Regions from separate parts of the Azospirillum sp. TSO5 genome, predicted to be linked through region 2. Evidence: riboswitches for the same ligand, from Rfam matches in the RefSeq annotation. Region 2 holds a riboswitch; each other region holds the start of a gene.
The links. A riboswitch is a leader RNA that binds a small molecule or an ion and turns the genes downstream of it on or off. The one in region 2 is predicted to bind thiamine pyrophosphate.
Positions count from the first base shown of each region.

Region 1 (7,334 bases), on a different contig from region 2:
GGCGCCACCGTCACCTATGCCCGCGAGGATGGGTCGGAGAACACCATCACCATCGTCGGCGCCGACGAGGTCGACCCCGACCGCGGCCATGTCAGCTGGATCTCCCCCATCGCCCGCGCCCTGCTGAAAGCGCGGGAGGGTGATCTGGTCGACGTCCGTACCCCGGCGGGGATGGAGCAGGTGGAGGTGTTGGAGATCAGGTACGCGGGGTGAGGAGTAGCTATGACGGATGCCCCCTCCCCACCCTCCCCCGCTATCGCGGGAGAGGGGGTAGGACGCTTGCCAGCGTTGCCGATCCGCCGAAGCGGCGGAGTTCCCTCTCCCGCCAAAGGCGGGGGAGGGTTAGGGAGGGGGCATCAACGCCGAACCCTCACTCCGCCGCCGGCTGGTAGATTTCCCCGCCCGACTCGCGGAACTTCTGCGACATCTCGGCCATGCCGGACTCCGCGGCGTCGCGGATTTCCTGCGTGATCTTCATCGAACAGAATTTCGGCCCGCACATCGAACAGAAATGCGCGGTCTTGGCGCCCTCCGCCGGCAGGGTCTCGTCGTGGTAGGCCATCGCCGTGTCGGGGTCGAGCGACAGGGCGAACTGGTCGCGCCAGCGGAAGGAGAAGCGGGCGCGCGACATGGCGTCGTCACGCAGCCGCGCCGCCGGGTGGCCCTTGGCGAGGTCGGCGGCATGGGCGGCGATCTTGTAGGCGATGACGCCGGCCTTCACGTCGTCGCGGTCCGGCAGGCCCAGATGCTCCTTCGGCGTGACGTAGCAGAGCATCGCCGTGCCGAACCAGCCGATCATTGCCGCGCCGATGGCGCTGGTGATGTGGTCGTAACCCGGCGCGATGTCGGTCACCAACGGCCCGAGCGTGTAGAAGGGCGCCTCGCCGCACAGTGCGATCTGCTTCTCCACATTGTGCTTGATCTTGTGCATCGGCACGTGGCCCGGCCCCTCGATCATCACCTGCACGTCGCGCGCCCAGGCGATCTTGGTCAGCTCGCCCAGAGTCTCCAATTCGGCGAATTGGGCGGCGTCGTTGGCGTCGGCCTGGCTGCCCGGCCGCAGACCGTCGCCCATCGACAGCGCCACGTCATAGGTCCGGCAGATCTCGACGATGTCGGCGAAATGGTCGTAGAGGAAATTCTCGCGGTGATGCGCCAGGCACCATTTGGCGATGATCGACCCGCCGCGCGAGACGATGCCGGTCACCCGCTTGGCGGTCAGCGGGATGTGGGCCAGCCGCAGACCGGCATGAATGGTGAAGTAATCGACGCCCTGCTCCGCCTGTTCGATCAGCGTGTCGCGGAACAGCTCCCAGGTCAGATCCTCGGCCTTGCCATTCACCTTCTCCAGCGCCTGATAGATCGGCACGGTGCCGATGGGAACCGGGGAATTCCGCAGGATCCACTCGCGGGTCTGGTGGATGTCGGCGCCGGTGGACAGGTCCATCACGGTGTCGGCGCCCCAGCGGATCGACCAGACCATCTTCTCAACCTCCTCCTCGATCGAGGAGGTCACGGCGGAATTGCCGATGTTGGCGTTGATCTTGGTCAGGAAGTTGCGGCCGATGATCATCGGCTCCGACTCGGGGTGGTTGACGTTGGACGGGATGATCGCCCGCCCGCGCGCCACCTCGTCACGGACGAATTCCGGGGTGATGAAGTCGGGGATCTCGGCACCGAAATCCTCGCCGTCGCGCGCGGCCTCCAGCGCGGCGGCGCGGCCGAGGTTCTCGCGGACGGCGATGTATTCCATCTCCGCAGTGACGATGCCGGCGCGGGCGTAGGCCATCTGGGTCACGGCCCCGCCGCCCTTGGCCCGCAGCACGCCGCTGTCGGTGGTCTCGACATCGCCACGCGCCAGGATCCAGTCGCGGCGGTGCTTAGCCAGCCCGGCCCGCACGTCGATGGCGACCGACTCGTCGGTGTAGGGGCCGGAAGCGTCATAGACGGTCAGCGGCGGCTCGCCGCCCGACAGCGCGATCTCGCGCAGGGCGACGCGCAGGTCGGGAAAGCGCGTGCCGGGCACATGGATTTTCCGCGACGACGGCAGCGGGCCGGTCGAGATGCGGATGGCGTTCTCGTTGAAGTCCTTGGGCATTGGGTTTCTCCGTCGGAGTTGGGCGGACAAACCCGGGACTGCGGACGGAGGTGCGGTATCTTCGTGCAGGCCGTTCCCCGGCATAGCGGAGCCGATACGGCCGGACGGGGGCGTGGTCGGCCCGTCACGAGGTCCCTCCCTTCGCCGGTATGACCCGGATCAGGTTCGAAGGGTCACCACGCTGCCGGCGACGCTTGGCGCCGTCCGGCCGTTGGTATCTCAGCCCCCTGTCGGGACCCCCCTGGAATGCGCCCATCCTGCCGACGACGGACGCGCCTGTCAAAAGGAAAGCGCCGCGGACGATCCGCCTGCCATATTGTGGAAACGCGCTACATCCAGCGTTTCGACCGCACATAGACCATCGGCAGCAAAGCCGACAACAACATCAGCCCCAGGGCGCTGGCATAGCCGAAGGGCGAGCCGCTTCCGGGCATGTCGGTGAAGTTCATGCCGCCGATGCTGGCGACCAGGGTCGGCGGATAGAGCAGAACGGTCAGCACCGACACGATCTTGACGATCTCGTTCTGCTCGACGTTGATCTGGCCCAGCGCCGTATCCAGCGCCAAAGCGACCTTGCCGGCGAGGAAATTGGCATACTGGTCGAGCCCGCGCAGGTCCTGCAGCGTGGTCTTGGCCCAGCGCCGCGTCGCCTTGCCGGAATTCCAGCCGTCGCCGCGCGCCAGGAAATCGGTCATACGGGTAAGGCTGGCCAGACTGACCCGCGCCTTACCGATCAGATGGCCGGCATGGCCGATGCGCTTCAGCGTCTGGGCATCATCGAGCGTCTCGCCACGGGACCGCAGCTTGCGCCCACGGAAATAGCGGCGGTTCAGCGCATCCAACTCCACCCCGGTCCGTCGCAACACGACGGAGGTGCGGTCGATCATCCCATCCACCAACGCCGCCAGCACCAATTCGCCACGGGCGGCCGAGATCTCGCCATGGGTGGCGCGGCGGCGGAAGGCAAGCAGCGCCTGCGGATCGATGTCGTGGATGGTCACCAGCCGCCGCCCGGCCAGCACGAAGCTGACGGTGGCGATGCGCGGCTCGTCGGTGTCGGCCCAGACCAGCGCGGTGACGGTCATGGTCAAGGTGCCGCCGGTCACGCGCAGACGGCTCGACTCCTCGATCTCCGCCATCTGCTCGCGGGTGGGCAGGCCCGTTCCGATCAGCGCCTCCGCCCGTGCCAACTCTTCGGACGTCGGATTGATGAGGTCGAGCCACACGGCGGAGTCGGGCAACGGCGCCGCCTCGTCCGATGCCGCCTCCCTGACCCAGCGCAGCAGACCGCCGTCATTGACGAAGACATGCAGCAAGGCTGTGCTCCTTGCGTGGTTCGCGTCGGCACGCGGCGTTACGTCACCCGGCCGCCGCGCCTCGGCTTCGCGGGCGGCGGCGCCTTGTCCCCGTCATCGAGGTCCAGCGCCGCGCCCTCGGCCTTCAGCGCCTGTTCCAGCTTGCGCCGGAAGGCGCCGCCGTCCCGCTTGGCGTCGAGGAAATGGCCGACCGCCTCCTTCGCCGCGTCACTGTCGTAGGGAACCTTGCCCAACGCCGCCAGCCTGGCGCGCTCCACCAGCTTCGGGTCCATCTTCTCGCGGATGGCCTTCATCTGGCGGAGCAAATCCTTGCGCAGGTCGGACATCAGTCCCCCATATTCCGGCGTCAGGCCTTACCGATCAGGGTGCCGGCGCCGCCTTCGGTGAAGATCTCGAGCAGCAGCGCATGCGGCACGCGGCCATCCAGGATAACAGCTGCGTCGACGCCCTGCTCCACCGCGCCGATGCAGGTCTCGATCTTCGGGATCATGCCGCCCGAGGCGGTGCCGTCGGCGATGGCCTTGTGCGCATCCGCCAGCGACATCTTCTCGATCAGCTTCTTTTCCTTGTCGAGCACACCGGCGACGTCGGTCAGCAGGAAGAAGCGCGCCGCCTTCACCGCCGCTGCAACCGCACCGGCCGCCGTGTCGGCGTTGATGTTGTAGGTGTCGCCGTTCACGTCGAAGCCGACCGGCGCGATCACCGGGATGACGTCCGACTTGGCGAGGGCCTGCAGGATCTCCGGATTCACCTTGTAGGGCTCACCGACGAAGCCCAGGTCCAGCACCCGCTCGATGTTGCTGTCGGGGTCGCGCTGGACACGCTCCAGCCGGCGGGCGGTGATCAGGTTGCTGTCCTTGCCCGACAGGCCGACGGCGCGGCCGCCGGCGCTGTTGATGGCGGCGACGATCTGCTTGTTGATGGAGCCGGCCAGCACCATCTCGACCACCTCGACCGTCTCCTTGTCGGTGACGCGCAGGCCGTCGATGAAGCTGGACTTGATCTTCAGGCGCTCCAGCATCTGGCCGATCTGCGGCCCACCGCCGTGGACGACCACCGGGTTGATGCCGACCTGCTTCAGCAGCACGATATCGCGCGCGAACAGCTCCGCCAGACCGGCGTCGCCCATGGCGTGGCCGCCGTACTTGATGACGAAGGTGCTCCCGGCATAACGGCGCATGTAAGGCAGCGCTTCGGACAGGGTACGGGCCTTGGCGAGCCACTCGTCACGGGTGGGAGTCTGCACGGGAGGATGCCCTTTGTCGGGATGGAGTGTTGGGTCTCTTTAACGGAAAGGCCGGCCGGTTGCCTAGGGGGCAATTTAACGGTCACATACCCCCACGCCTGCCTCCCGCGGTCGCCGCCGCCGTACCGCCGGCCGGACGCCACAATCCGGCCAGCCGCGTCATCGGCTGCGTCAGCGCGGTGACCGCCACCGCCATCAGCACCATCGCCGAGAAACAGGGACCGGACAGCACGCCGGCCTCCAAGAGAACGGTCAGCACGATCACCTCCATCAGCCCCTTGCACGGCATCAGCGTGCCGAGCCTGAGCGCGTCCGGCCAGGACTCGCCGGTCCAGCGGGCGGGCAGCGTGGTACCGGCCATCTTGCCGGCGAACGTGGCAAGGCTGGCGAGCGCAAACACCGTCCATTGCGCCGGGTCGTCCAGCGTCAAATTCACCTTCAGCCCGGTCAGCGTGAAGAAGAAGGGCAGCAGGATCAGCGTCGAGAAATGCTCCAGCCGGTCGAGGATGGCGGCGGCGTAGCGGCGTGGCATGGCGCTGCCTGCGATGAAGGCGCCCAGGATGTAATGCAGTCCGATCAATTCGGTCATCGCAGCCGAGGCCAGAAGCGCCGCACAGGTCACCACCACCGCGGTGTCGCCCATCCGCCCATCCGGCGCCACCCGCTCCAGCAGTCGGTCGAGCAGCGGGCGCACGACCAGGACCGTCGCCCCGACATAGGCGAAGCCGAGCAGCCCGACTTTCGCGACAGCCCAGGGATCGCCGCCGCCATCGGCCGTGGACCATGCCAGAACCGCGGTGATCAGCAGCCAAAGCAGCGCGTCGTTCACCGCGGCATAGCCCAGCGCCAGACGCCCGACCCGGTCGCCGAGCAAATCCATCTCGCGCAGGATGGCCCCCAGCACCGGCAGGGCGGTGACGCCGACGCAGATGCCGAAGCCGGCGGCGAACAGGCCGGGGGTCGCATGCGGTCCGGTCATGCCGGGAAAGGCGCCGGCCAGCCACCAGCCCAAGGCGCCACCCAACAGGGTCGGCACCAGCATGCTGGACAGCGCCACGGTGGCGAAGGCCCCTCCCCGCCCACGGAACTCGGCGGGATCGAGATGCAGGCCGGTCAGGAAGGCAAAGAAAACGACGGCCATCAGGGCCAGACCGGACAGCGGCGCCAGTGCCGTCGGCGCGAACAGAACGCCCCACAAATCCGGCACCAGCCGGCCGAGCAACGACGGCCCCAGCGCCACCCCGAACAGGATCTGGATGACCACCATCGGGGCGATGTGGCGCCCGCCGCCGAGCCGCCACAGCAGAAACGGCCCGGCGATCAGCAGCAGGGCCTGCATCAGGAACAGCAGCGCGGGGGAAATGCCACCCACCGCCGCCGGCCCTTATTCGGCGGCCAGGGCGAGTGCCGCGAGGCTGGCGCGCAGCTCGGCGATGCCGGTGCCCTTCTCCGAACTGGTGACATGGATGTCGGGGAAGGCTGCCGGGTGCTTCTTCAGCCCCGCCTGGGTGTCGCGGCGGATCCTGTCCAGATCCGCGGCCTTCACCTTGTCCGCCTTGGTCAGCACGACGACGTAGGGCACCGCCGTGCGGTCCAGCATCTCCATGATCTCATGGTCGTTGGGCTTCAGCCCATGACGCGAATCGATCAGCACCAGCGCCCGGCGCAAGGTGACGCGGCCGCGCAGGAACCGGCGGACCATGTCGTTCCACGCCTCCACCTTCTCCTTCGATTCCTTGGCATAGCCGTAGCCGGGCATGTCCACCAGCTTCAGCCGGTCGCCGAGGTTGAAGAAGTTGAGCTGCTGCGTGCGGCCCGGCGTGTTGGAGGTGCGGGCCAGCGTCTTGCGCCCGGTCAGCGCGTTGACGAGGCTCGACTTGCCAACATTCGACCGTCCGGCGAAGGCGACCTCCGGCAGGTCGGCCTCCGGCAGCTGATTCAGCGCGTTGGCGCCCCAGACGAAGTCGCACTCCTTGGCGAACAGCAGCCGCCCGGCCTCCAGCGCGGCCTCGTCGAAGCCGGAAACGATGCTGGGGGTGTCGGGGGTCGGCGTGTCGGGGGTGGTCATGGCGGGCGCTCTCGTTGGGATCGGCTAAAAAACATACCGCCGGCAAAGGCCCGTCAAGGGTCTTTGCCGGCGGCAGGTCTCAGAAACTGGGCAGCGGTCGGATCAGGTTGATCAGGCCTTCACGCCCATGCGCTTCATGATGGTCCACTGCTGCAGGACCGACAGCGAGTTGTTCCAGGCCCAGTAGATCACCAGACCGGCCGGGAAGCCGGCGAGCATGAAGGTGAAGACGATGGGCAGGAACTGGAACACCTTCTGCTGGACCGGGTCCGGCGGGGCCGGGTTCATCTTCTGCTGGAACCACATGGTCACGCCCATGATCAGCGGCCACAGGCCGAGATGCAGCAGGTGCGGCGGATCCCAGGGAATCATACCGAACAGGGTGAACAGGTTCGTCGGATCGGGCGAGGACAGGTCGTGGATCCAGCCGAAGAACGGCGCATGCCGCATTTCGATGGTCACGAACAGCACCTTGTAGAGCGAGAAGAACACCGGGATCTGGATCAGGATCGGCAGGCAGCCGGACACCGGGGAGACCTTCTCGCGCTTGTACAGCGCCATCAACTCCTGGTTCATGCGCGCCTGATCGTCGCTAAACTTCTCGCG
Region 1 covers NZ_LGQY01000010.1:39,067-46,400, forward strand. The annotation lists gene greB (transcription elongation factor GreB) at 1-213, shown strand, start outside; gene thiC (phosphomethylpyrimidine synthase ThiC) at 371-2,098, opposite strand; TPP riboswitch at 2,218-2,351, opposite strand; gene TSO5_RS02715 (CorA family divalent cation transporter) at 2,428-3,414, opposite strand; gene TSO5_RS02720 (hypothetical protein) at 3,453-3,740, opposite strand; gene argB (acetylglutamate kinase) at 3,761-4,660, opposite strand; gene TSO5_RS02730 (cation:proton antiporter) at 4,743-6,032, opposite strand; gene yihA (ribosome biogenesis GTP-binding protein YihA/YsxC) at 6,045-6,728, opposite strand; gene yidC (membrane protein insertase YidC) at 6,840-7,334, opposite strand, start outside.
Region 1: another riboswitch for thiamine pyrophosphate. It lies ahead of thiC (phosphomethylpyrimidine synthase ThiC); the one in region 2 lies ahead of thiO (glycine oxidase ThiO).

Region 2 (7,334 bases):
CCGGACAGCAGGATGCCGTCGCGACCGCCGACGGTGGTGAAGGCATACTCCATCGGTGCTTTCGGTCCCCATCCTCATCCCGCGCCGCCGCGGACGCAGCGCGAGACGCATGGGAACATGAAGGGTCGCGGCGGTGCAAGGATATGGTGGCAATTGCGGCCGATGCCGCCGTTGCCCGCCGGTTTCCGCCGAACCGGGCTGGACAAACCGGGGCGGCGCCTCTATGTCGGGGGCGCTTCCGCCGTCACCGGTCCCGTCCCTTGGCAGACGGCTCCCGGCACCGGCCGGAAGGCTTCCACAACCCGCAAACCCCGAACGCCGGCCCCAAGCGCCATCGGTCCCGTCCGATGTCGCGGAGCCGTCCCGCCGTTACCATGCCGCCGGCCACCCGGCTCAGGCATGCGGGGGATGCATCGTCGAAGGGAGGGTGCCGGCATGCACACCGATCCCCACACGCCGGATCTGCGGCCGGATCTTCGGCCGGACGGGGCCGCCCACGCCCACGGCCGCCCCCATGCCGGTCCCGAGGCGGATGACGAACGTCCCTACGGCGTCGAGCCGGAGTTCGTGGAAGAGATCGTCGGCCTGCTGCGCGCCCGTGAACGCGAGGCCGTGCTGGCGCGGCTGGACGGGCTGCATGCCGCCGACATCGCCGACCTGATCGAACAGGCGGAGCCGGCCGAACGCGCCGACCTGATCGACCTGCTTCCCGCCGCGCTGGACGGCGAGGTGCTGTCCTACCTGAACCCCGATCTGCGCGAAGCGCTGATCGAACGGTTCGAGCCGCAGGAACTGGCCGCCGCCGTCGCCGACCTCGACACCGACGACGCGGTGGAACTGATCGAGGATCTGGACGCCGAGACGCGCGCGCAGATCCTGGCGAACCTGCCCGATGCCGAACGCGCCCTGGTGCAGGAGAACCTGACCTACGACGAGGACAGCGCCGGCCGCATGATGCAGCGCGAGCTGGTCGCGGTTCCGGAATTCTGGACGGTCGGCAAGACCATCGACTTCGTCCGTGCGGCGACCGATACGTTGCCGGAGGATTTCTACGACATCTTCATCGTCGATCCGATGCACCGGGTGGTGGGGGCGGTGCCGCTGTCGCGGCTGCTGCGCCAGCGCCGGGCCGTGCGCATCGCCGATCTGGTGACCGGCGAGGTCGACTTCATCCCCGCCACGATGGAGCGGGCGGAGGTGGCGAACCTGTTCCGCCAATATGCGCTGGTCTCCGCGCCGGTGGTCGATGCCGCCGGCCGGCTGATCGGCGTCATCACCGTCGACGACGTCGTCCGCATCATCGACGAGGAGGCGGAGGACGACCTGCGCAAGCTGAGCGGGTCGGGTGACACCGGCGTGTTCAGCGGCATCGCCGACATCGCCCGCAGCCGCGTCGGCTGGCTGACCATCAACCTCGCCACCGCCTTTTTGGCCTCCGGCGTCATCTCGCTGTTCGAGGGCACCATCGAGCAGATCGTGGCGTTGGCGGTGCTGATGCCAATCGTCGCCTCGATGGGCGGCAATGCCGGCACGCAGACGCTGACCGTCGTCGTCCGCGCGCTGGCGACGCACGACCTGTCGTCGGCCAACGCGCTGCGCGTGGTGGGCAAGGAACTGCTGGTCGGGTTGATCAACGGCGGCATCTTCGCGGTGATGGTCGGTGCGATCGCGCTGGTCTGGTACGGCCCGCTGATCGGCATCGTCATCGGGCTCGCCATGATCATCAATCTGGTGGTGGCGGGCCTGAGCGGCGCACTGATCCCGCTGGGGTTGGAGAAGCTGGGCGTCGATCCGGCGGTATCGAGTGCCGTGTTCCTGACGACGGTGACGGACGTCGTCGGCTTCCTGGCCTTCCTGGGGCTGGCATCGGTGTTTTTGTTGTAAGGGGTGCTTGATATGGGGGCGGCGGCCTCGCCGGCGGGAAGAACCGATTCCGCTTGTGGGGCCAGCGAAACATTGGCATAAGGCAAGCCATAGGCCTGGGGTGCCGTGCGGTGGTCGCGCGGCTGAGAACACACCCATCGAACCTGTCTGGGTAATTCCAGCGAAGGGAGCCGCCGCATGATCCATGCGCCAGAACCGCATCCATTTTCTTATTTTGAGTCCGGCATCCGTCCGTCCGTCGCCATCATCGGTGCCGGCTGCATCGGCCTTGCCATCGCCTGGAGGCTGGCGTCGGCCGGCTGCCGCGTCGACCTGTTCGAGCGGGGAGAGGCTGGGCGCGGCGCCACCCACGCCGCCGGCGGCATGCTGGCCGCCTGTGTCGAGACCGAGCCGGGCGAGGACGGGCTGTTGCCGCTGACCCGCGCCTCGCAGGCGCTGTGGCCGGATTTCGCTCGCGATCTCGAAGCCGCGAGCGGCATCGCCGTCGATCTGCGCAGCGAAGGCACCATGGTCATCGCGCTCACTGCCGACGATGCCGCCAAGGTCCGTTTTCTGCACGGATTCCAGCGCGACCTTGGCCTCCCGGTGGAATGGCTGAGCGGGGCCGAGGTGCGGCGGTGCGAGCCTTTCCTGCAGCCGGGCGTCGCCGGTGCGCTGTTCTGTGCCGGTGACCATCAGGTCGACAACCGCAAGGTTGCAGCATCCCTGCGCCGCGCCGCCGAGGCCGCCGGCGCCCGCCTGCATGAGCGCTGCGGCGAGGTGGCGCTGGCGGTGGAAGGCGAGCGCGCCGTGGGCGTGCGGGTTGCCGAAACGCTGCACCGGGCCGACCGGGTGGTGTTGGCCGCCGGGGCCTGGTCGGCCGGGGTGCCGGGACTGCCGCCCGCCGCCAGGCCGCCGGTGCGGCCGGTGAAGGGGCAGATGATCTGCCTGCGGATGGACGCGCGTCTGCCGCTGCTGCGCCATGTGGTGTGGACGCCCGGCACCTACCTGATCCCGCGGCTGGACGGCCGGCTGCTGATCGGCGCCACGACGGAGGAGCGCGGCTTCGACGACCGCCTGACCGCCGGCGGGCAGTTCGCCCTGCTGGAGGGGGCATGGCGTGCGCTGCCCGGCATCGCCGAACTGCCGATCGAGGAGTCCTGGGCCGGCTTCCGTCCCGGCAGCCGCGACGATGCGCCGATCCTGGGCGACAGCGGCATTCCCGGCCTGATCCACGCCACCGGCCACCACCGCAACGGCATCCTGCTGACCCCGGTGACCGCCGACGGCATCGCCCGGCTGGTTCTGACCGGCGAGACCGACCCGCTGCTGCGCCCCTTCGCCGCCGACCGCTTCGTCGCCGCCGGAGCCGCCGCATGAGCGCCGTCCTCCGCATCAACGGCCGCGAAGAGCCGTTGTCCGCCGCGTCCCTGGCCGAACTTCTGGCCGGCCGCGGCATCGCCGAGGGTGCGCAGGGCGTCGCCGTCGCCCTGAACGGCGCCGTCGTCCCCCGCCGCCGCTGGCTTGAGACCCCGCTCCAGCCCGGCGACAGCCTGGAAATCGTCCGCCCGATCCAAGGCGGTTGACCTTAATTTCCCTCTCCCGCCCCGCGACACGGGAAGAATCCCCTCTCCCCCCCCCGGGGAGAGGGTTAGGGTGAGGGGGGAGCATGGCGAGGATTCTCGGAAAATCCGGCATGTGCACCCCCCTCACCCCGACCCTCTCCCGGGGGGGAGAGGGGGATTTCCCCGGATAGTTCGCTTCGGGAGATGGCCTTTCAAAAGGCACTCCCCATGCTCCAAACCGACACCCTCACCATCGCCGGGCGCAGCCTCGGCTCGCGCCTCTTCCTCGGCACCGCCGGCTATCCCAACCAGCAGGTGATGCTCGACGCGCTGGCGGCCAGCGGCAGCGAGCTGGTCACGCTGGCGATCCGGCGCATCAGCCTGGACGGCTATTCGGAAAGCCTCGTCGACGTGCTGGCTCGCGCCACCGCCGGGCGCCCCACCGGCCCGGTCGGGCTGCTGCCCAACACCGCCGGCTGCATGACCGCCAAGGAAGCCGTGCTGACCGCCCAGTTGTCGCGCGAGGCGCTGGATACGCCCTGGATCAAGCTGGAGGTCATCGGCGACCGCGAACTGCTCTATCCCGATGTCGAGGAACTGCTGCGCGCGACGGAGGAACTGGTCAATGACGGCTTCGTTGTGCTGCCCTACTGCAACGACGACCCCGTGACCTGCCGCAAGCTGGCCGACCTCGGCGCGGCGGCGGTGATGCCGCTGGGCGCCTTCATCGGCTCGGGCATGGGCATCCGCAACCCGCACGCCATCGAGACGATCTGTGCCCGCAGCCCCGTGCCGGTGGTGCTGGACGCCGGCATCGGCACCGCGTCCGACGCGGCGCTGGCGATGGAACTGGGCTGCGCCGCCGTGCTGCTGAACACGGCGGTGTCGAAGGCGCGCGACCCGGTGCGGATGGCGGCGGCGATGCGCGACGCGGTCAGCGCCGGCCGCGCCGCCCATCTGGCCGGCCGCATGCCGATGCGGGCCCAGGCCGAACCGTCCAGCCCGCAGATGGGCCTGATCGGCAGCTGAGATCGGCGGCTGACCTATAGGGTTCCGGGCTTGATCCGGCGGGGCGGCTGACGCAGGCTGTCCCGCAACGACCCCTTGCCGGAGTGCTTCGCCTTGGCCGACACCTTCGTTCCCCGCGACCCCGACTGGAAGGCGCGCTGTCTCGCCTCCTTCGAACAGCAGCCGATCTGCCGGACTCTTGGCATCGAGCTGACGGCGGTCGAGCCGGGATTCTGCGAGATGCGGCTGCCGTTCCGCGCCGAGCTGACGCAGCAGCACGGCTTCTTCCACGCCGGCATGGTCAGCACGCTGGCCGACAATGCCGGCGGCTATGCCGCCTACAGCCTGATGCCGGCGGGCGCCGAAGTTCTGGCGGTGGAGTTCAAGATCAACCTGATGGCGCCCGCCAAGGGCGATGTGATGATCGCCCGCGCCCGCGTCATAAAGCCGGGTCGCACCCTGACCATCACCCAGGTCGAGGTGTCGATGCTGGACGGCGGCGCGGAAAAGGATTGCGCCCTGATGCAGCAGACCGCCATCTGCCTGATGCCGAAGTGACGGTTCAACCGGTTCGAAAGGGTTCTTTCATGCTGTCTGCACGTCTGTTGTCGGTCCCTGTCGCCCTTCTGCTGGCCGGCGGCTTCGCCGTATTGGCTGCCGCCCCGGCGGAAGCCAAGGACCCGCCGGCTTGCGCCGCTATCTCCTTCCGCGCGCTGCCCAGCGGTGCGCCTGATGGCGAACAGGATGCCGGCCTCTACAAGTCCCGCTTCGGCAAGATCGAGGTGAAGGCCGACGTCAAGGGCGGGCAGGCCACCACCTATTATATGGTGCTGAATGGCAAGAAGGTGGACGGCCCGGCCAACCCGCCGAAGATGTCCGACGCTTGCCTGAAGTCCAAGCACGTCAAGCTGCCCTTCGCCAAGCAGCCCCAGGGCACCTGCACCGGCAGCCGCTTCCGCGTCGTCGTCGACCGCTCCAGCGGCAAGCCGGTCGCGGCCTTCTTCGGCCTGCAGGGGGAGGATTGGGCCTATTGCAGCGCGACGACTCTGTAGGCGCTAGACCCCACCTAACCTCCCCCGCTGGGCGGGGGAGGGTTGGGGTGGGGGCATCCGAAGCCGACACCCCTCAGATCGCCAAAGCCTTCACCCGCTCCCGCAGCGTCTGCCGCGCCGCTTCCGCCTCGTTGCGGGCGGTGGTCAGGTCGCGCGCCAGCGCGTCCAGCCGGTTCTCCGCCTCCGCCATCTTCGCCAGCGTCCGCTTGTGCAGGTCGCTGCCCGGCGGCAGGGCCTTCAGGTTCTCGCGCAGGCGGTCCTGGTCGGCGATGCGCTCCGCCCGCTCGCGCTCCAACTCGGCGATGCGACGCTCCTTTTCGGCGACGGCGGCCCGCAGGCCGGCCAGCGTGGTCAGCGCCTGACGCACCTCCGTCGGCAATTCGGGGGCGGAGGCACGGGCGGCGATCTGGTCGGCGGTCAGATCGGTCAGGACGATCCGCTCCTGCCGCGGCCGTTCCAGCGTGGCGGTCAGCGTCACCGTCTTGCCGGCCGGCACCGCCAGCGGCAGGCGGTAGGCGGTGGCGGTCGCCTCCGGCTTAGCATGCGCCGGCTCGGCCAGCTCCCAGCCGGGACGGCGCGGATGCTCGATCACGACATCGCGGTCGGCGTCCGGGGCGCCGGCAACGGTGTAGGTCATGCTCTGCCGGTCGGTCACCGACAGGGTCAGCACACCGTCGGCGATGGTGGCGCGGGACAGCCGGCGGCTCGGCTTCTCCTCCCGATCGACGGTGACCGCCTGATCGACGGCGAAGGACAGCAGCCGGCTCTCGCCCGCCGGCAGGGTCGCCATGCGGGCATCGCCGACATAAGCGCTGTTCGCCGCGCCCCGGTCATAGAAGGTCAGCAGCCCCGGCGGCAGGGCGGTGTCGCCGTCGTTGCGCAGCCGCAGGGACGCCAGCGGATGGCGGGCGTCGGCGGCGGGCTGGTAGAGCGCCACCCGCTCCACCGGCAGGGTGCTCGCGGCAATCGGCATCATCAGCGTCCCGCCATTCGGCACGCTGACCGGCTGCGGGTAATGGAACAGCACCTGCGCGCCCTCCGCCGCACCGGCCTCGGCGCCGCGCACCGCGGCCATCGCCGGCGTTCCCGCGGCGCTGCCATAGGGGGCGACCTTCGCCAGAGCGTCACCCATCGGCGCCGGAGCCGGCGCGCCGGGCATCGGCGGCGGAGCGGCCATGGCGGCGGCGGGCGGCGCCCCGGCGCGCGAGGCTTCCGACTGCGACCGCATCGCCGGGCGGGCGTCGTTCAGCGTCACCGCTCCCTCGTCGGCACTGGGCAGCACGCGGCCGAGCACCTCCACCGGCACCTCCGGCCGCTCGACGAAATAGGGGGTGTAGAGCGCCTGACGCAGGGTCACCGGGTTGCCCGACACCACCGTCAGGTCGACTCCGCGCCAATCCTCGCCGCTGAGATTTTCCAGCACCGCCCAGCCCTGCAGCGCACCGCTGCCCTTATCCGCCTGCCCGTTTTGCCCTGGCCCAGTGCCGAGGCTGAGTCGATAGGTCGCCTTCCACAGCGGCATCTCCGCGACAAAGCCGACCCGGACGCGCCGCTCGCCGGCCGCCTGTCCGGCCCCCTGTCCGCCTTCTTGGCCCTGCGGTGCCCGGCTGTGGACGGTCAGCCGCCGCCGCTCGCGCCGGGCGTTCTCCGCCACCGCCGACAGCGCCCGGTCGATCTGCGACTGCACCGCCGGATCGGTGAAGCGCAGCGCGTCGGCCTCCTCCAGCACTAACTGGCGCAGGCCCTCGCCAGTCATCAGCGTTACGCGGTGGCGCGTGGTGGTGGCGCCGTCGTTCCCCGGCAGCCGCACCGTCTCCTCCGTCACCGACATCAGCCGGCCGGTCAA
Region 2 covers NZ_LGQY01000036.1:4,471-11,804, reverse strand. The annotation lists gene TSO5_RS11160 (STAS domain-containing protein) at 1-53, opposite strand, end outside; gene mgtE (magnesium transporter) at 436-1,884, shown strand; TPP riboswitch at 1,971-2,070, shown strand; gene thiO (glycine oxidase ThiO) at 2,062-3,243, shown strand; gene thiS (sulfur carrier protein ThiS) at 3,240-3,449, shown strand; gene TSO5_RS11135 (thiazole synthase) at 3,657-4,457, shown strand; gene TSO5_RS11130 (PaaI family thioesterase) at 4,551-4,994, shown strand; gene TSO5_RS11125 (hypothetical protein) at 5,024-5,488, shown strand; gene TSO5_RS11120 (hypothetical protein) at 5,562-7,334, opposite strand, start outside.

Region 3 (7,334 bases), on a different contig from region 2:
CGGCCACCGCCAGACGGCTGGCGTAGGCGTCGTCGTTGGCCATGTGCAGCAGGATGGTCTTGATCGGCATGCCCTCGCGTCTCCCAATCTTATGCTTTGGCCCGCCTTCGGCTCGACAGTCGGCCGGCGGAGCGCTTTCCTTTCAGATAACGCTCCGCCGGGGCGAATGGCAATGTCTGCAAGCGGACGGTGTTACTTCACCACCACCGCATAGTGGTCGAGCGGCGCCACCGTCTTGATCAGGCCGCGCGCCTTCAGGAACTCGGCGAAGCGGGTGTAGCGTTCGGCATCCAGCGCCGCCGGGCTGTGGGAGAAGCGCGGCAGGGTGTCGGCCCAGGCGCGGCGGTTCAGTTCGTCGTTCAGCTCCGGCCGGCCCTTGACGAAGGCGGCCTGCGATTCCTCCGGATGGTTCAGAATGTAGAGCGTCGCCCGTTCCACTGCCGCCAGGAAGCGCTTGAAGCGCGGGTCGTTTGCCTTGTCCTTGCGGGCGACCAGGATCAGCTCGTCATAGGGAGGGACGCCCTCCTCTTCCGGGTAGAAGGCGCGGCCGGGATGCTTCTCGATCTCCATCTGGTTCAGCTCGAAGTTGCGGAAGGCGCCGATCACGGCATCGACCTGTCCCGACAGCAGCGACGGCGAAAGCGAGAAGTTGACGTTCACCAGTTCGACGTCCTTCAGGCTCAGCCCCTGCTTCTCCAGCATGGCGCCGAGCAGGGCATCCTCGAAGCCGGCGATCGAGTAGCCGACCTTGCGGCCCTTCAGGTCCTTCAGCGTCTTCACCGGCCCATCGCGCAGCACGACGACGGAGTTCAGCGGCGTCGACACCAGCGTGCCGATGCGGACCAGCGGCAGCCCCTCGTCCACCTGCAGGATCAGCTGCGGCTGGTAGGAGACGGCGATGTCGGTGCCGCCGGCGGCGACCAGCTTCGGCGGATCGTTGGGGTCGGCCGGAGCGGTCAGAGTCACGTCCAGCCCGGCATCCTTGAAGAAGCCCTTCTCCTGCGCCACCACCAGCGGGGCATGGTCGGGGTTGACGAACCAGTCCAGCATCACGGACAGCTTGTCCTGGGCCAGGGCCGGAAGCGAGGTCATCAGGCTGGCGGCCATCAGGCCGGCGGCGAATAGGTGCTTCATCGGGTGTCTCTCCCCCTTCGAGGGTTGGCGGCTTAAGGGTTGGCGTCTTCGGCAGGTTGGGTATCGGGTTGCCAGGGCAGGGCGCGGCGGGCCAGCGCGTCGACGGCGGCGTACAGCGTCACCGCGAACAGCCCCAGCACCAGGACGGCGGCGAACAGAAGGTCGATCTGCATGCGGGCGTTGGCGTGCAGCATTAGGTAGCCGAGGCCGGAGGAAGACCCCACCCATTCGCCGATCACCGCGCCGATCGGCGCCACCGCGGCGGCGACACGCACGCCGGACCAGAAGGCGGGCAGGGCGGCCGGCAGGCGGATGCTCCACAGGATGGCGGCGGGGGAGGCTCCCATGGTGCGGGCAAGGTCGAGCCAGCCGGGATCGGTGCGCCGCAACCCGTCGAACAGCGCAGTCGTCACCGGGAAATAGATCACCAGCACCGCCATCGCGATCTTGGATGCCATGCCGTAGCCCAGCCACAGGACCAACAGCGGCGCCAGAGCGAAGACCGGAATCGCCTGGCTGACCAGCAGCAGCGGCATCAGCCAGCGCCGCGCGGTGCGGAAGCGCGCCAGCAGCAACGCACTGACCCCGCCCAACGCCACGCCGGCGACCAGCCCGATCAGGATCTCGGACAGGGTGGTCAGGCCGTGGGTCAGCAACAGGGGCGCCTGCCTCTGCATCGCGTCGGCCACCGCCAGCGGGCTGGGCAGCAGGTAACGCGGCAGGCCGGTGGCCCAGACCAGCGCCTGCCAGCCGGCGACCAGCACCAGCAGCGTGACCAGAGCGCGCAGCAGCGCCTTCATTCCGCCAGCCTCCGCAGCAGCTCGGCCTGATGCGCGAGCAGGCCGGGATCGTCGACGCGGCGCGGCACGGTGCCGGACGGCTCCAGCGCCGGCCCCATCACGGCGGGACGGCCGGTCATCACATGCAGGCGGTCGCCGATGCGCAGCGCCTCCAGCGGGTCGTGGGTGACCATCAGGACGGTGCGGCCGGCCAATGTCTCTGCCGCTGTTTCCTGCAGCCGCAGCCGGGTGATGGCGTCGAGCGCGGAGAAGGGCTCGTCCATCAGGACCAGCGGCTTGTCCTCCATCAGTGTGCGGGCCAGCGCCACCCGCTGCCGTTGCCCGCCGGACAGGGCAGCCGGGCGGTCGCGTTCCCTCCCCGCCAGACCGACGCGGTCCAGCAATGCGCGGGCCTGCTCCACCCGCGCCGGGCCGGGCCGGCGGTGGCGCAGCCGGTCGCCGAGCAGGACATTGTCGAGGACGGTCAGCCAGGGCAGCAGAAGGTCCTGCTGCGCCATGTAGGCGATGCGGCCGGCCAGCGGTTGCCCATCGCCGGTAACGACTTGCGTCGGCGGTTCCGGTTCGGCGAGACCGGCGAGAATGCGCAGCAGGGTGGTCTTGCCGACGCCGCTCGGTCCCAGCAGGCAGGTGGTCCGGCCGGCCGGCAGTTCCAGCGTCAGGTCGGAGAACAGCAGCGTGCCGCCATAGGTCAGCCGGGCGCGCGAGATCGTCACCGAAAGCGGCGTCATCGCAAGCATGTCGTTCTGGCGGAAAAGGAGTGGGTGCGGTCCCGCATCACTGATCCCTACGCCGGCATGAACCGGATCAGGTTCCAGGGGTCGTCCCGCAACAGGACCTCTCAGCCGCCCATCGGCTCCCCCCAGTGAAGGCGGCGACTATAGGCGCGGACGATCCGTGATCGCAAGCATTGCCGGATCGGACTTCCGGCCAGCGGAATCCCGACCTTGGAAGCGGGCGCTTGACCGGAGCGTGGCCCCGCCTAGTTTCTGGCGGGCATCATGGAGTGCCAGCCCTGACCACGCCCTTTCGCACCCCGCTGTTCATCGGCGGCGAGATCTATCGCGGCTCGACCTATGGGCCGAAACATCCGCTGGCGATCCCGCGCGTCTCGACCGCCATCGACCTCAGCCGTGCCATGGGCTGGCTGCCGGACGAGGTCTATCTCGACACCCATGTGGCGAGCGAACGGGAACTGGCGCGCTTCCACAGCGCCGATTACATCGCGGCGCTGAAACGGGCGGAGGTGGAACAGCGGGTGGATGAGGCTACCGCTGCCCGGCACAATCTCGGCAAGCTGGAGAATCCGGTCTTCGCCGAGATGTACCGGCGGCCCGCCCACAGCAGCGGATCGGCATTGCAGGCCGCCCGGATCCTGGGCGACAGGCCGGCGGGTCTGGTCTATGCCCCGGCGGCAGGGACCCACCATGCGCGGCGCGATCGGGCCAGCGGCTTCTGCTATTTCAACGCGCCGGTGCTGGGCATCCTGGAACTGCTGGACCATGGGCTGGAGCGGGTGCTCTACGTCGATCTCGACGCCCACCATGGCGACGGGGTGGAGGAGGCCTTCGCCGACGACGACCGGGTTCTGACGATCTCCATCCACGAGGACGGGCGCTGGCCCTACACCGGCAAGGCGGAGGATCGCGCCGGCGGGATGGCCCGCAACCTGCCGGTGCCGCCGGGCTTCAACGACAGCGAGATGGAGTATGTGATGGAGGTGGCGGTGCTGCCGCTGGCCCGTGCCTTCTGTCCGCAGGCGATGGTGATCCAGACCGGTGCCGACGCGCTGGCCGAAGACCCGCTGAGCCGGCTGGAGCTGTCCAACCGCGCGCTGTGGGATGCGGTGGCGGCCCTGCTGCCGCTGGCGCCGCGGGTGCTGGTGGTGGGAGGCGGCGGCTATAACCCCTGGTCGGTCGGGCGCTGCTGGGCCGGGATCTGGGCGGTGATGAACGGCATCGACCCCGCGATCAAGCCGACGGCGGAGGCGGAGGCGGTGTTGCGCGGCCTGACCTGGAGCCGCGCCGCGGGCCGCAATCCGCCGGAACACTGGTTCACCACGCTGGGCGACGAACGCCGGCCAGGGCCGGTGCGGGACGTGGTGAAGCGGGTGGCGGAGATGGCGCTGTCCTGAACCGCAGCAAATCGTTTCATTTGGGACGAATTTCGAACCAAGCCGTGACGATTCGTTGACGGATCTGGATTGTTCGGTGATCCTCATTCCATTGCGCCGGTGCAGCTTCCGCGTCGGATGATGCGGCCTTGGGCCGGGCTTTGGTAGGAGAACGGGCGGGCGGATGTCGAATACGACCCTGTTCCTGATCGCCATCGTCATCATCATGCTGGCCGCCGTCCCGGTCGCCATGATGCTGAAGGATTTCCTGCCGAACATCATGGAAAAGAGCAGCGGTCTGGAGCAGATCGAGAACCGCGTCTATGTGCTGCATGCGGAATCGCAGGAGCTTCAGAACCGGGTCAATCAGCTGGTTCAGCGCCGCAACAGCCAGTCCTCCGACCGCAGCCGGCTGGAAAGCGACATCCGCAAGGCGGAGAAGCAGATCCGCGAGTTGGCCGAGCAGCCGCCGCTGTTCGTGCATGAGGTCGGCGACCCGCAGGCCGGCCTGATGAAGTTCGTCGCCACCGTCACCCAGGAAAAGGCGTCTGCCGCCGCACGGGCCGCCGGCGAACGCGGGCCCGTGAACCCGATCTGGCGCTGCGCCAACGTGGCGGAGGTCTGGGCCTCCAGCTTTGACGAGGCGAAGCAGTTGTGCGACGTCGCCTTCCCCTTCAAGCTGGGGTTCCAGAAGTCCTTCATGCGGGGGGATGCGAGGACCGGCGGCAAGGGGGGCGTGCCGGTGCCGCCCGCCACCGCTCGCGCCAAGGCCGGTGCCGCGACATGATGATCAACTTCATCATCGTCCTGGCGATCGTCGCGATCGGCGCCTGGCTCGGCAATGTGCTGATGACCGTGGAACAGCGGGTGTCGCAGGCGCGCCAGCGCGTGCGCGGCGTGCGCAACAGGCTGGACAAGCTGGACGCCACCATCCACCGCCTGCACCGCGAGGAGGAAAATCTCCATGCCGAGATCGAGGAGCTGACGCGGGACATCGTGGAGCTGCGCAAGAAGCAGGTGGAGGTGCAGCAGCGCCTGACCGAAGCGCAGCAGAAGCGCCGCCCGCAGATCCTGGTCCTGACCGACCGGCGCAATCCCGGCGACAAGGAATGGCTGGTGACGGTGGTGAACCAGCAGATCGGCGAGATCGACGCCACCCACCCGCTGGCGGTCGAATGGGCACGCGGGCGCAATTATCTGGTGTGGGCGGAATCGGACCGCGAGGCGGCCGAACGCGCCAACCGCCGGTTCAGCGCGCGTCCCGGCTATCAGGTGCGGTCGGTGGCACCGGTCAAGGAAGACCTCTACAGCCCCAGCGCCGCCCGCAGCGCGGCGTAGAGACGGAAAAGCCCTTCTCCCTGGGTGGGAGAAGGGCCTCCGGAAACAAAAACAACCTGACCTGTCGGTCCAGCCTCAGCGCGCCTTGGCGGTGGCCGGGGTCTGGCGGAAGGCGTCATGCAGGTAGGGCGACAGCGCCTGACGCATGTTGCGCAGCCATTCGTGGATGATGATCAGCGAGCGGGAGGCGACCGGCGGGGTCATGCCCAGCTTCACCAGATCCTCGCGGGTCATCGTCGCCACCTGATCCAGGCGGTGGCCGGTCAGGCGCGCCCAGGCCGGAGCGGTGCAGGGCTGCATGGAGATGACCTGCAGGCCCTCGCGCTCAACCATCTCGGCCTTGCGGCGGGCGTACTGGCTGTCCTCAAGCTGCGAGAAGGGGCCGGAGAAGCCGTTTTCGACGAGGACGCGCTTGGCCTTCGGGGCGATCGTCGCCACCCGTTCCAGCGTCGTCATGCCGGTGGAGAGCGAGGCGAGGTCGACGGTCACCGGAACCATGAAGGTCAGCCGTTCGCCGTCGCCGACGTAATAGTCGAAGCCCGACACCTCGGCCCAATTGAAGAACCACTGCGAGATGTTGCCGCCGAAGTCGTACAGACGGCCGCCGCGCTGCAACTCCGGACCGATCAGATCCCAGAACTCGTAGAAGCCGTCGCCCGACCCCATCATGTTCATGAAGTCCTGGGTGATGCGGCGATGTTCGACCACGTCCGGGCCGAACAGGCGGGCGAGACGCTCGTTCACCTCGTACTCGACGACCTTCAGTTGCAGGCCTTCCAGCATGGCGGTCGCCATCAGGTGATGGGACAGCAGCGTCTTGCCGACGCCGCCGCGGTCATTGAGGACGAAGATCGTGCCCAGCATGCGATCGCCTTTCCAGTATGCGTTCGTTGATTCGTCTTGGGTCGTCGTGGGAGGCACAGGCGGAGACGCCGGCGAACCGGTGTCCCGCGCAGCCGCCGCGGGGGTCTGGTTGGCGGCCGGCTGTGGTTCCGGCCTGGAGATCTTGGGGTCGGAAGAGACGTCTTGCGACACGCTGTCGTCGGGGCCGCTGTCCTCCGCCGGCTCCTCGTCGGCAACCGGGATCGCCGGGGCGAGCAGGTCCGGGGCAGGGGGGGCGGGCTCGGGATCTGGTTCGGATTCGGTCTCGTCCGCCTGCGGTGCAGATGCGGCGACATCGGGCTCCGATCCAGCCGGCTCCGGCTCTTCCGTTACCGGCTCCTCCACCGCCACGGCATCCGCGGCGGCGTCCTGGACGGCTTCCTCGGCGGCCTCCACCACAGGTTCCGGTTCGGAAGCCGACACCGGCGCCTCGTCCGCAGCTTCCGTATCGGAGTCGGCTGCTTCGTCCTCCTCCGCGTCGTTCAAACCGGCGGACAGCGCGGCTTCGTGAACGGCGGCCAGCGTCTCCGCCGGCATGACGGAGCCGCCGGCATGGTCGTCGGTAGTCTCGCCGCGCCCCTCGTTCCCGACAAGGAAGAAGGCGGAGCGCAGGGTGACGGGCGAAATCGGCTGGTTGTCGCGGGCGGTCACGCCCAGCTTCGCCAGCAGATCCGAGATCTCGGCCCAGGACAGGCCGCGTTCGCGCATCAGGCCGATGTCGGCGTAGCTCTCGCGCACCGCCTGCATGGCGCTGCGGTTGCCTGCCGGGCGATCGGCAAGGAGCCGTTCAAGTTCCGAGCGGTCGATCGACACCGTATGGGATTCCGGCAAGATGAAATGGCGGCGGGGAAGCGCCTGGATGTTGGATCGCAAGGATTCCATTCCCCTGGGGCCGAAAAAATAGTACAAGCGGCCATCACGCGCAAACGGTTTCCAAACGACATCAACGGCGCTAAACATCGTTGCCCGATCAGGGGCGGGCCGTGACTGGTGCAACTTCGCCGACGTTCCGGCAGTTCGCGCCATCATGTCGGCTTTTGGAACCGGCCGTTGGTTGCGCGGGTTGCCAT
Region 3 covers NZ_LGQY01000128.1:133,051-140,384, reverse strand. The annotation lists gene TSO5_RS27765 (universal stress protein) at 1-70, opposite strand, end outside; gene TSO5_RS27760 (ABC transporter substrate-binding protein) at 193-1,134, opposite strand; gene TSO5_RS27755 (ABC transporter permease) at 1,167-1,934, opposite strand; gene TSO5_RS27750 (ABC transporter ATP-binding protein) at 1,931-2,662, opposite strand; TPP riboswitch at 2,698-2,804, opposite strand; gene TSO5_RS27745 (acetoin utilization protein AcuC) at 2,938-4,065, shown strand; gene TSO5_RS27740 (hypothetical protein) at 4,229-4,831, shown strand; gene TSO5_RS27735 (hypothetical protein) at 4,828-5,382, shown strand; gene TSO5_RS27730 (hypothetical protein) at 5,458-7,137, opposite strand.
Region 3: another riboswitch for thiamine pyrophosphate. It lies ahead of TSO5_RS27750 (ABC transporter ATP-binding protein); the one in region 2 lies ahead of thiO (glycine oxidase ThiO).

Region 4 (7,334 bases), on a different contig from region 2:
TGGATCGGGGTTTCCGGCGTGGCGAATTCGCGGATGCGCTGGCGGCAACCGCCGCAAGGTGTGCAGATTTCCTCCGCCCCCGCCTCGCCGCCCATGACGACGATGGCGCGGATGCGGCGGTCACCGGCAGTGACCATGGCGCCGATGGCGCTCGATTCGGCGCACTGGCCCTGCGGGTAGGCGGCATTCTCCACATTGCAGCCGGCGAAGATGCGCCCCGATTCGCCAAGGATCGCCGCACCCACCTTGAATTTGGAATAGGGGGCGTGGGCGTTCTCGCGCGCGGCACGGGCCGCTTCGATCATCCGGGGCAACTCTGCCGGGTCGGTCATGGCGTCAGCGCTCCTTGACATAGGGGATGCCGCTCGCCTTCGGGGCGACGGCCTTGCCGACGAAGCCGGCCAGCAGCAGGACGGTCAGCACATAGGGCAGCATCTGGATGAACTGCACCGGGATGACGCCGATGCCCGGCAATTCCACCCCCTGCAGGCGCACCTGCACCGCATCGGTGAAGGCGAACAGCAGGCAGGCGAACAGGGTCGGTCCAGGCCGCCATTTGCCGAAGATCAGCGCGGCCAGCGCCAGATAGCCCTTGCCGGCGGTCATGTCGCGGACGAAGCCGGCGCCGTGGCCGGTGGAGAGATACGAGCCGGCCATCCCCGTCAGCGCGCCGGTCACCAGCAGCGCCTGATAGCGCAGCTTCGTCACCGACAGGCCGGCGGTGTCGACCGCCGCCGGATTCTCGCCCACCGCCCGCAGCCGCAGCCCGAAGCGCGAGCGGTAGAGCACCCATTGGGTGGCGATCACCAGGACCAGCGTCACCCAGATCAGCACATTGTTGCCGTTCAGCAATTCGCGGTAGACCGGCCCCAGCACCGGCACGCCGGCCAGCGCATCGACCCCCGGCAGCTCCACCGCGGGAATGCGCGCCTGATTGGGCAGAAGCGGGGTCTGGCCGCCCTGCTGGAACCAGGCATAGGCCAGCGTCGGCGCCAGCCCGGCGACCAGGATGTTGATCGCCATGCCCGACACCACCTGATTGCCGTTGTGGGTGATGCAGGCGAAGCCATGGACCAGCGCCAGCGCCACCCCGGCGGCGATGCCGGCCAGCAGCCCCAGCCAGGGGTTCAGCGTCGTCGACGCGACGGCGGCGGAGAAGAAGGCGCCGGCCAGCATCTTGCCTTCCAGCCCGATGTCGACCACGCCCGACCGCTCGCAATACATACCGGCGAAGGCGGCCAGCACCAGCGGCGTCGCCACCCGGATGGTGGCGCTCAGCAGCTGCAGTGCCAGAAGAAGCGCGTCCTCCATCGCTCAGCCCCTTCCCCCGGTGGCGATATCTGCGGCGGCGGTGGTGCTGCGGCGGCGGAACAGCGCCTCCACCTGTGGCTTGAACAGGTTCTCCATCGCGCCGGCGAACAGGATGACCAAACCCTGGATGACCATCACCAGCTCGCGGTTGATCGTGGGATAGTCGAAGGACAGCTGGCCGCCGCCCTGCGCCAGAACCCCGAACAGCAATGCCGCCAGAATGATCCCGACCGGGTGGTTGCGCCCCATCAGTGCCACGGCGATGCCGACGAAGCCGACGCCGCCGGTGAAGTTCAGGATCACCCGGTGCTGCACGCCCAGGATCTCGTTCACGCCCACGAAGCCGGCCAGCGCGCCGGAGATCAGCATGGCGATGATGATGTTCCGCGACGGCGAGATGCCGGCATAGACCGCCGCCCGCTCGTTCCGGCCCACCGTGCGCAGCTCGTAGCCCCAGCGGGTGCGGCGCAGGAAGATGTGGAACAGCAGGCAGCAGGCCAGCGCCCACAGGAAGGACAGGTTCAGCGGCGAGGCCGGGATGGTGATGCCGAACCAGCCCAGCGCGCGGTCCATCGACGGCAGCCAGACACCGGGATCGAACTCGCGGGTCTCGGGCGACTGGCTGCCGGGGCGGATCAGCACGTCCACCAGCAGCCAGGTCATGATCGACGCGGCGATGAAATTGAACATGATCGTCGTGATGACGATGTGGCTGCCGCGTTTGGCCTGCAACCAGGCCGGGATGAAGGCCCAGGCAGCGCCGAACAGGGCCGATGCCAGCACCGCCAGCAGCGCCACCACCGGCCAGGGCCAGCCGGTCAGCGCCAGCGCCACCAGCCCGGCGCCGAGGCCGCCGAGATAGGCCTGCCCCTCGCCGCCGATGTTGAACAGCCCGCAATGGAAGGCGATGGCGACCGCCAGCCCGGTGAAGATGTAGTCGGTGGTGTAATAAAGGGTGTAGCCGATGGCCTCCGGATAGCCCAGAGCCTCCGACAGCAGCAGCGACAGCACGTCGACCGGATTCTCGCCGATCACCAGGATCACCAGCCCCGACAGCACGAAGGCCGCGACGAGGTTGAGAACCGGCAGCAGCGCATACCCGACCCAGCCCGGCACTGCGCCCGGCTGGCCCTTCCCCGATCCGCTCAGCAGCACCGGCGTCTCCTGGATTGCCCCTTGCCGCGGATTCTTAACCGCCAATGCTCTGCCGACCAAGCATTTCATCGCGCCGGAATCGCTGTAGGTGCCGTGGGTTAGAAGGATTACAAAAACCCTTGCCGCAGCGCAGCAATCTGGCATGCTTCTAAACCATATAATTTTTATGGTCATGGAGCATGCCCGATGCCGCTCGACATTCCGCAGACCTTCCGCCACCACGTCTTCTGCTGCGCCCAGCAGCGTCCGCCCGGCCATCCCCGCGGCAACTGCGCCGCCAAGGGCGCCCACCCGCTGTGGCAGCGGCTGGACCAGAAAATCCAGGCGAAGGGTCTGGCCGATGTCGGCATGGCGATGACGGGCTGCCTCGGCTTCTGCTCCGCCGGGCCGCTGATGGTGGTCTATCCCGAAGGCATCTGGTACCGGCCGGAAACGCCGGAGGACATTGATGAGATCGTTGAGTCACATCTGGTGAACGATGCGCCGGTGGAGCGGCTGGTGATGGTGCTGACAAGGTGAGAGGGTGTTTGCTCACGGTTGAGTGTCGGCTGACGGTGCCCCCTCCCTAACCCTCCCCCCGCTCACGCGGGAGAGGGGACTGCCGCCGCTTCGCATAAGGCACCCTCTCCCGCCAAAGGCGGGGGAGGGTTGGGGAGGGGGCATCCGAAGCCTGAACTCCGCGAAAACCCCACGCCTATCAGACCTGCGGTTGCGGCATTGGGACGCGGGGGCGTTTGCCCATAATGTGGGCAACCTCCGCCATTGCCGTTCCGAACCAATCCGATGACCGACGCCGAGACCGCCGACCTGCTGCCAGCCGAGGCCGATTCGGTTCCCTATGCCGTCGGCTGCTTCCTGGGTGCGATCCTGCTGTTCGCGGCGATGGACACGCTCATCAAGTTCCTGACCGCCGATTACCCGGTGCCGCAGCTGATGTTCGTGCGCTCGCTGGTCGCCTTCCTGCTGGTGGGCGGTTACACGCTGTGGCGCGGCGGCGGAATCGCGGCGATGCGGACGCGGCGGCCCTGGGGGCATGTCTGGCGGGCCTTCGCCGGGCTGATCTCGATGGGATGCTTCTTCTATGCGTTCCGCGAACTGCCGCTGGCCGACGTCTATGTGCTGAGCTTCGCCGGGCCGCTGTTCATCACCGCGCTGTCCGCGCCGCTGTTGGGGGAACCCGTGGGCTGGCGGCGCTGGGCGGCGGTGGTGGTCGGATTCGGCGGCGTCGTGGTGATGGCGCAGCCCTCGGCCGGGGCGCCGCTGGTGCCGGTGCTGGTCGGGCTTTGCGCCGCGCTGTTCTATGCATTGGCGGCGCTGGCCGTACGCGGCCTGTCGCGCACGGAGACCAGCGCGTCCATCGTGCTCTATCTGCTGCTGACGACGACGGTGGTCAGCGGCGCGCTGACGGTGCCGGTGTGGACGGCGCCGACTGCCTTCGCACTGGGGCTGATGGCGCTGGTCGGCGCGATCGGCGCCGGCGCGCAGGTGCTGCTGACCCAGGCCTTCCGCCGCGCGCCGCCGGCGGTGGTGGCGCCCTTCGAATATACCGGCATGGTCTGGGCCAGCCTGTTCGGCTGGCTGGTGTTCGGCGATTTGCCGACCGTGCCGGTGATCGCCGGCGCCATGGTCATCATCGGCAGCGGGCTCTACATCCTGCATCGTGAAACCCTGGTGGCGCGTCGCCGGCTGGGTTCTTGACAGGACGGGGCCGGCGGCGACACTCTCGCCGCCTGTTCACGGCTGGGGTGCCCCTGCCTTTCGCCGGATCGGCGGATGCGGGGGCTGAGACAACACCCATCGAACCTGATCCGGGTCATGCCGGCGAAGGGAGCCGACCGGAACCCGACGGATCAGCCGCAAACGCCCCGTCCCCTCCGCGTCGCTCCGGTTGCCGGCGCGAGTTGAGGAGTTTTCGGTCATGCGGCGCGCGCTTCCCCTTCTGATCGGCCTGCTGGCGGCCACGTCCTGCCTGTCTCCGGCGGCGCGGGCCGACGACACGCTGTCCTTTCCGGTGCTGGTTCCGCTGACCGGATTCCTGTCGCTGGAGGGCACCAGCCAGCGCAACGGTGCCGTCCTGGCGCTGAAGCAGACGCCGGCCGGCGTCGCCATCGCGTCGGAGGTCGTCGACACCGGCACCTCGCCCGAGGCGGCGGTGACGGCGCTGGAGCGGGCGGCCGGCAGCGGAACCGTCGGGGCGGTCGCCGCCAGCATGCTCGGCACCCAGATGCTGGCGATGCTGCCGCTGGCGCAGGAGCTGAAACTGCCGCTGGTCACCGTGTCCGGCACCGCCTCGATCACCGAGCAGGGCAACCCCTGGGTCTTCCGCTTCTTCCCCGGCGACGCCGTGACCAAATCCGCCCACGCCCGCTATGTGGTGGAGGCGTTGGGCAAGCGGCACCCGGCGATCATCTATCAGACCACCGCCTATGGGCAGAGCGGCAAGACCCATCTCGACGCCGCCTTCAAGGCGCTGGGCGTCACGCCGGTGTTCGAGGAGGGGGTGGATCCGGCGGCCAAGGACCTGCTGCCGGTGCTGACCAAGGCGCTGGCCGCCAAGCCCGACGTGCTGGTGCTGCACCTGCATTCCGGCCCGACCGCGCTGCTGCTGCGGCAGGCGGCGTCCAGCGGCGTGACGCTGCCGATCGTCGCCGGCTCCGCCATGCATCAGCCGAGCACCGCGGCTCTGCTGGAACCGGCGGAGCTGAAGGGCGTCTGCGCCGAGACCGCGGCCTCGCCCATTTCCGGCGACACGCCAGAGGTCAAGGCCTTCACCGACGCTTACCGGACCGCTTTCGGTAAGGACCCGGACGCCTTCGCGCTCGGCCAGTATGATGGGATGACGATGGTGCTGGAGGCGGTGAAGGCCGGCGCCCGCACGCCCGACGCGATCCGCAAGGCGCTGTCGGCGGAGACGTTCAAGGGTCTCGCCATGACCTACAAGTCGGATGGCAAGGGCAACATGGCCCATTCCGCCGTCATCGTCTGCTATGACGGGACCAGCCGCGTGCCGAAGCTGGTGAAGCGGTACGACGACCCGACGCTCGCGGCGAAGTGAGCGGATGGCGGCGTTTCAACTGCTGGTCAATGGGGTGGCGCTGGGGGCGGCCTATGCCCTGGTGGCGCTGGGCTTCGTGCTGGTGCTGAACGCCACCTCGGCGGTGAATTTCGCGCAGGGCGACCTCGTGATGGCCGGCGGGCTGCTGGCGGTGGCGCTGGCGCCGCTGATCCCGTTGCCGGGCATCGTCCTGCTGCCTGTGGTGCTGGTGCTGATGGCGGCGTTGGGTCTGCTGCTGGCCCTGGCGGCCTATCTGCCGCTGCGCCGCCGGCCGCCGGTGTCGGTCTTCATCAGCACCATCGCGGTCGGCATCATCCTGCAGAACGGCGCCGCCATCCTGTTCGGGCCGGAGCCGCGCGCTGCACCGCCGCTGTTCGGCGACGAAACCCTGCACATCGCCGGGCTGGCGGTGCCGGAGCAGTCGCTCGCCATCGTCGCGGTGGCGGCCCTGCTGATCGGCGCGCAGCAATGGATCTTCGCGCGTACGCAACTCGGCCGCCGGCTGCGCGCGACGGCGCAGGATCCGGAGATGGCGCGCGCCTGTGGAGTGCCGGTCACCGCGATGATTCTGGTGACGTTCGCCATCGGGGCCGCCTGCGCGGGTGCAGCCGGGCTGCTGCTGGCCAACCGCTATTTCGTCACGCCGACCTCGGGCGGGGACCTGATTTTGAAGGCCTACATCGCGGTGACGGTGGGCGGTTGGGGCTCCGTGCCGGGCGCGGTGGTGGGGGCTTTGCTGATCGCGCTGTTCGAGGTCGGGGTGTCGTCGGTGCTGTCCTACCCGGTGGCGCTGGGGGCCTTGTACCTGACGCTGCTGGCGATCCTGGTGCTGCGGCCACAAGGGCTGTTCGGCGAAGCGGTGAAGCGTCGTGGTTGAGCGATCCGCGCAGCGCGTCCCCCTCACCCCAACCCTCTCCCCGGGGAGGAGAGGGGGCAGGGTCGGGGTGGAGAGTGTCATTCTGGCGGCTGGCGCCTTTGCTCTGCTGGGCTATGCGCTGGCCTTTGCCTCGCCCTATGGCCTGCGCGTCCTGACCGTTGCCGGGGTGTATGCGCTGGCGACCTTCGGCTTCCAGATCGTCTTCGGCCTGGGTGGTGCGCTGTCGCTGGCCCAGGGCGCCTTCTTCGGCGTCGGCGCCTATGTGACGGGCATCCTCGGCAGCCGCTACGGCCTCGGCTTCGAGGCGACCTTTCCGCTGTCGATGCTGGTTCCGCTGCTGCTGGCGCTGCCGGTCGGGCTGGCGGTGCTGCGGCTGGAGTCGCACTACTTCGCCCTGGCGACGCTGGGGATCGCGCAGGTGCTGCATCTGCTGGCGGTCAACCTGCCGGAGCTGACCGGCGGCTCCAACGGGCTCGCCGGAGTGCCGGCGGTGGTGCTGTTCGGCTGGGCGGTGCCGAGGGGCCTGCCGATGGCCGGGCTGGTCTGGGGGCTGGTGGCGCTCGGCGGGCTGATCGGCTGGCGGCTGGCGCGCGGGCGGCTCGGCCGGTCGCTGATCATGCTGCGCGACGATCCGCTGGCGGCGGGGACGTTGGGACTGGATGTCGGCCGGCTGCGGCTGGCCGCCTTCGGCATCAGCGCGGTTTTCGCCGGGGCCGCCGGAGCGCTGGCCGTCCATACCCAGCGCGTCGTCTCGCCGGAGGTGCTGGAATTTCCGATCATGGTCTCCATCCTCACCATCGCCATCGTCGGCGGGCGGGGGCGGATGGCCGGGGCGGTGCTGGGGGCCGTGCTGCTGCTGCATCTGCCGGAATGGTTCCGCTTCCTGGAGCGCGGCTATCTGGTCATCTACGGCGCCGCGCTGCTGCTGACCGTCGT
Region 4 covers NZ_LGQY01000074.1:52,390-59,723, reverse strand. The annotation lists gene cdd (cytidine deaminase) at 1-332, opposite strand, end outside; gene TSO5_RS19385 (ABC transporter permease) at 337-1,311, opposite strand; gene TSO5_RS19380 (ABC transporter permease) at 1,315-2,466, opposite strand; gene TSO5_RS19375 ((2Fe-2S) ferredoxin domain-containing protein) at 2,653-2,985, shown strand; gene TSO5_RS19370 (DMT family transporter) at 3,250-4,164, shown strand; TPP riboswitch at 4,198-4,313, shown strand; gene TSO5_RS19365 (ABC transporter substrate-binding protein) at 4,385-5,521, shown strand; gene TSO5_RS19360 (branched-chain amino acid ABC transporter permease) at 5,526-6,398, shown strand; gene TSO5_RS19355 (branched-chain amino acid ABC transporter ATP-binding protein/permease) at 6,466-7,334, shown strand, end outside.
Region 4: another riboswitch for thiamine pyrophosphate. It lies ahead of TSO5_RS19365 (ABC transporter substrate-binding protein); the one in region 2 lies ahead of thiO (glycine oxidase ThiO).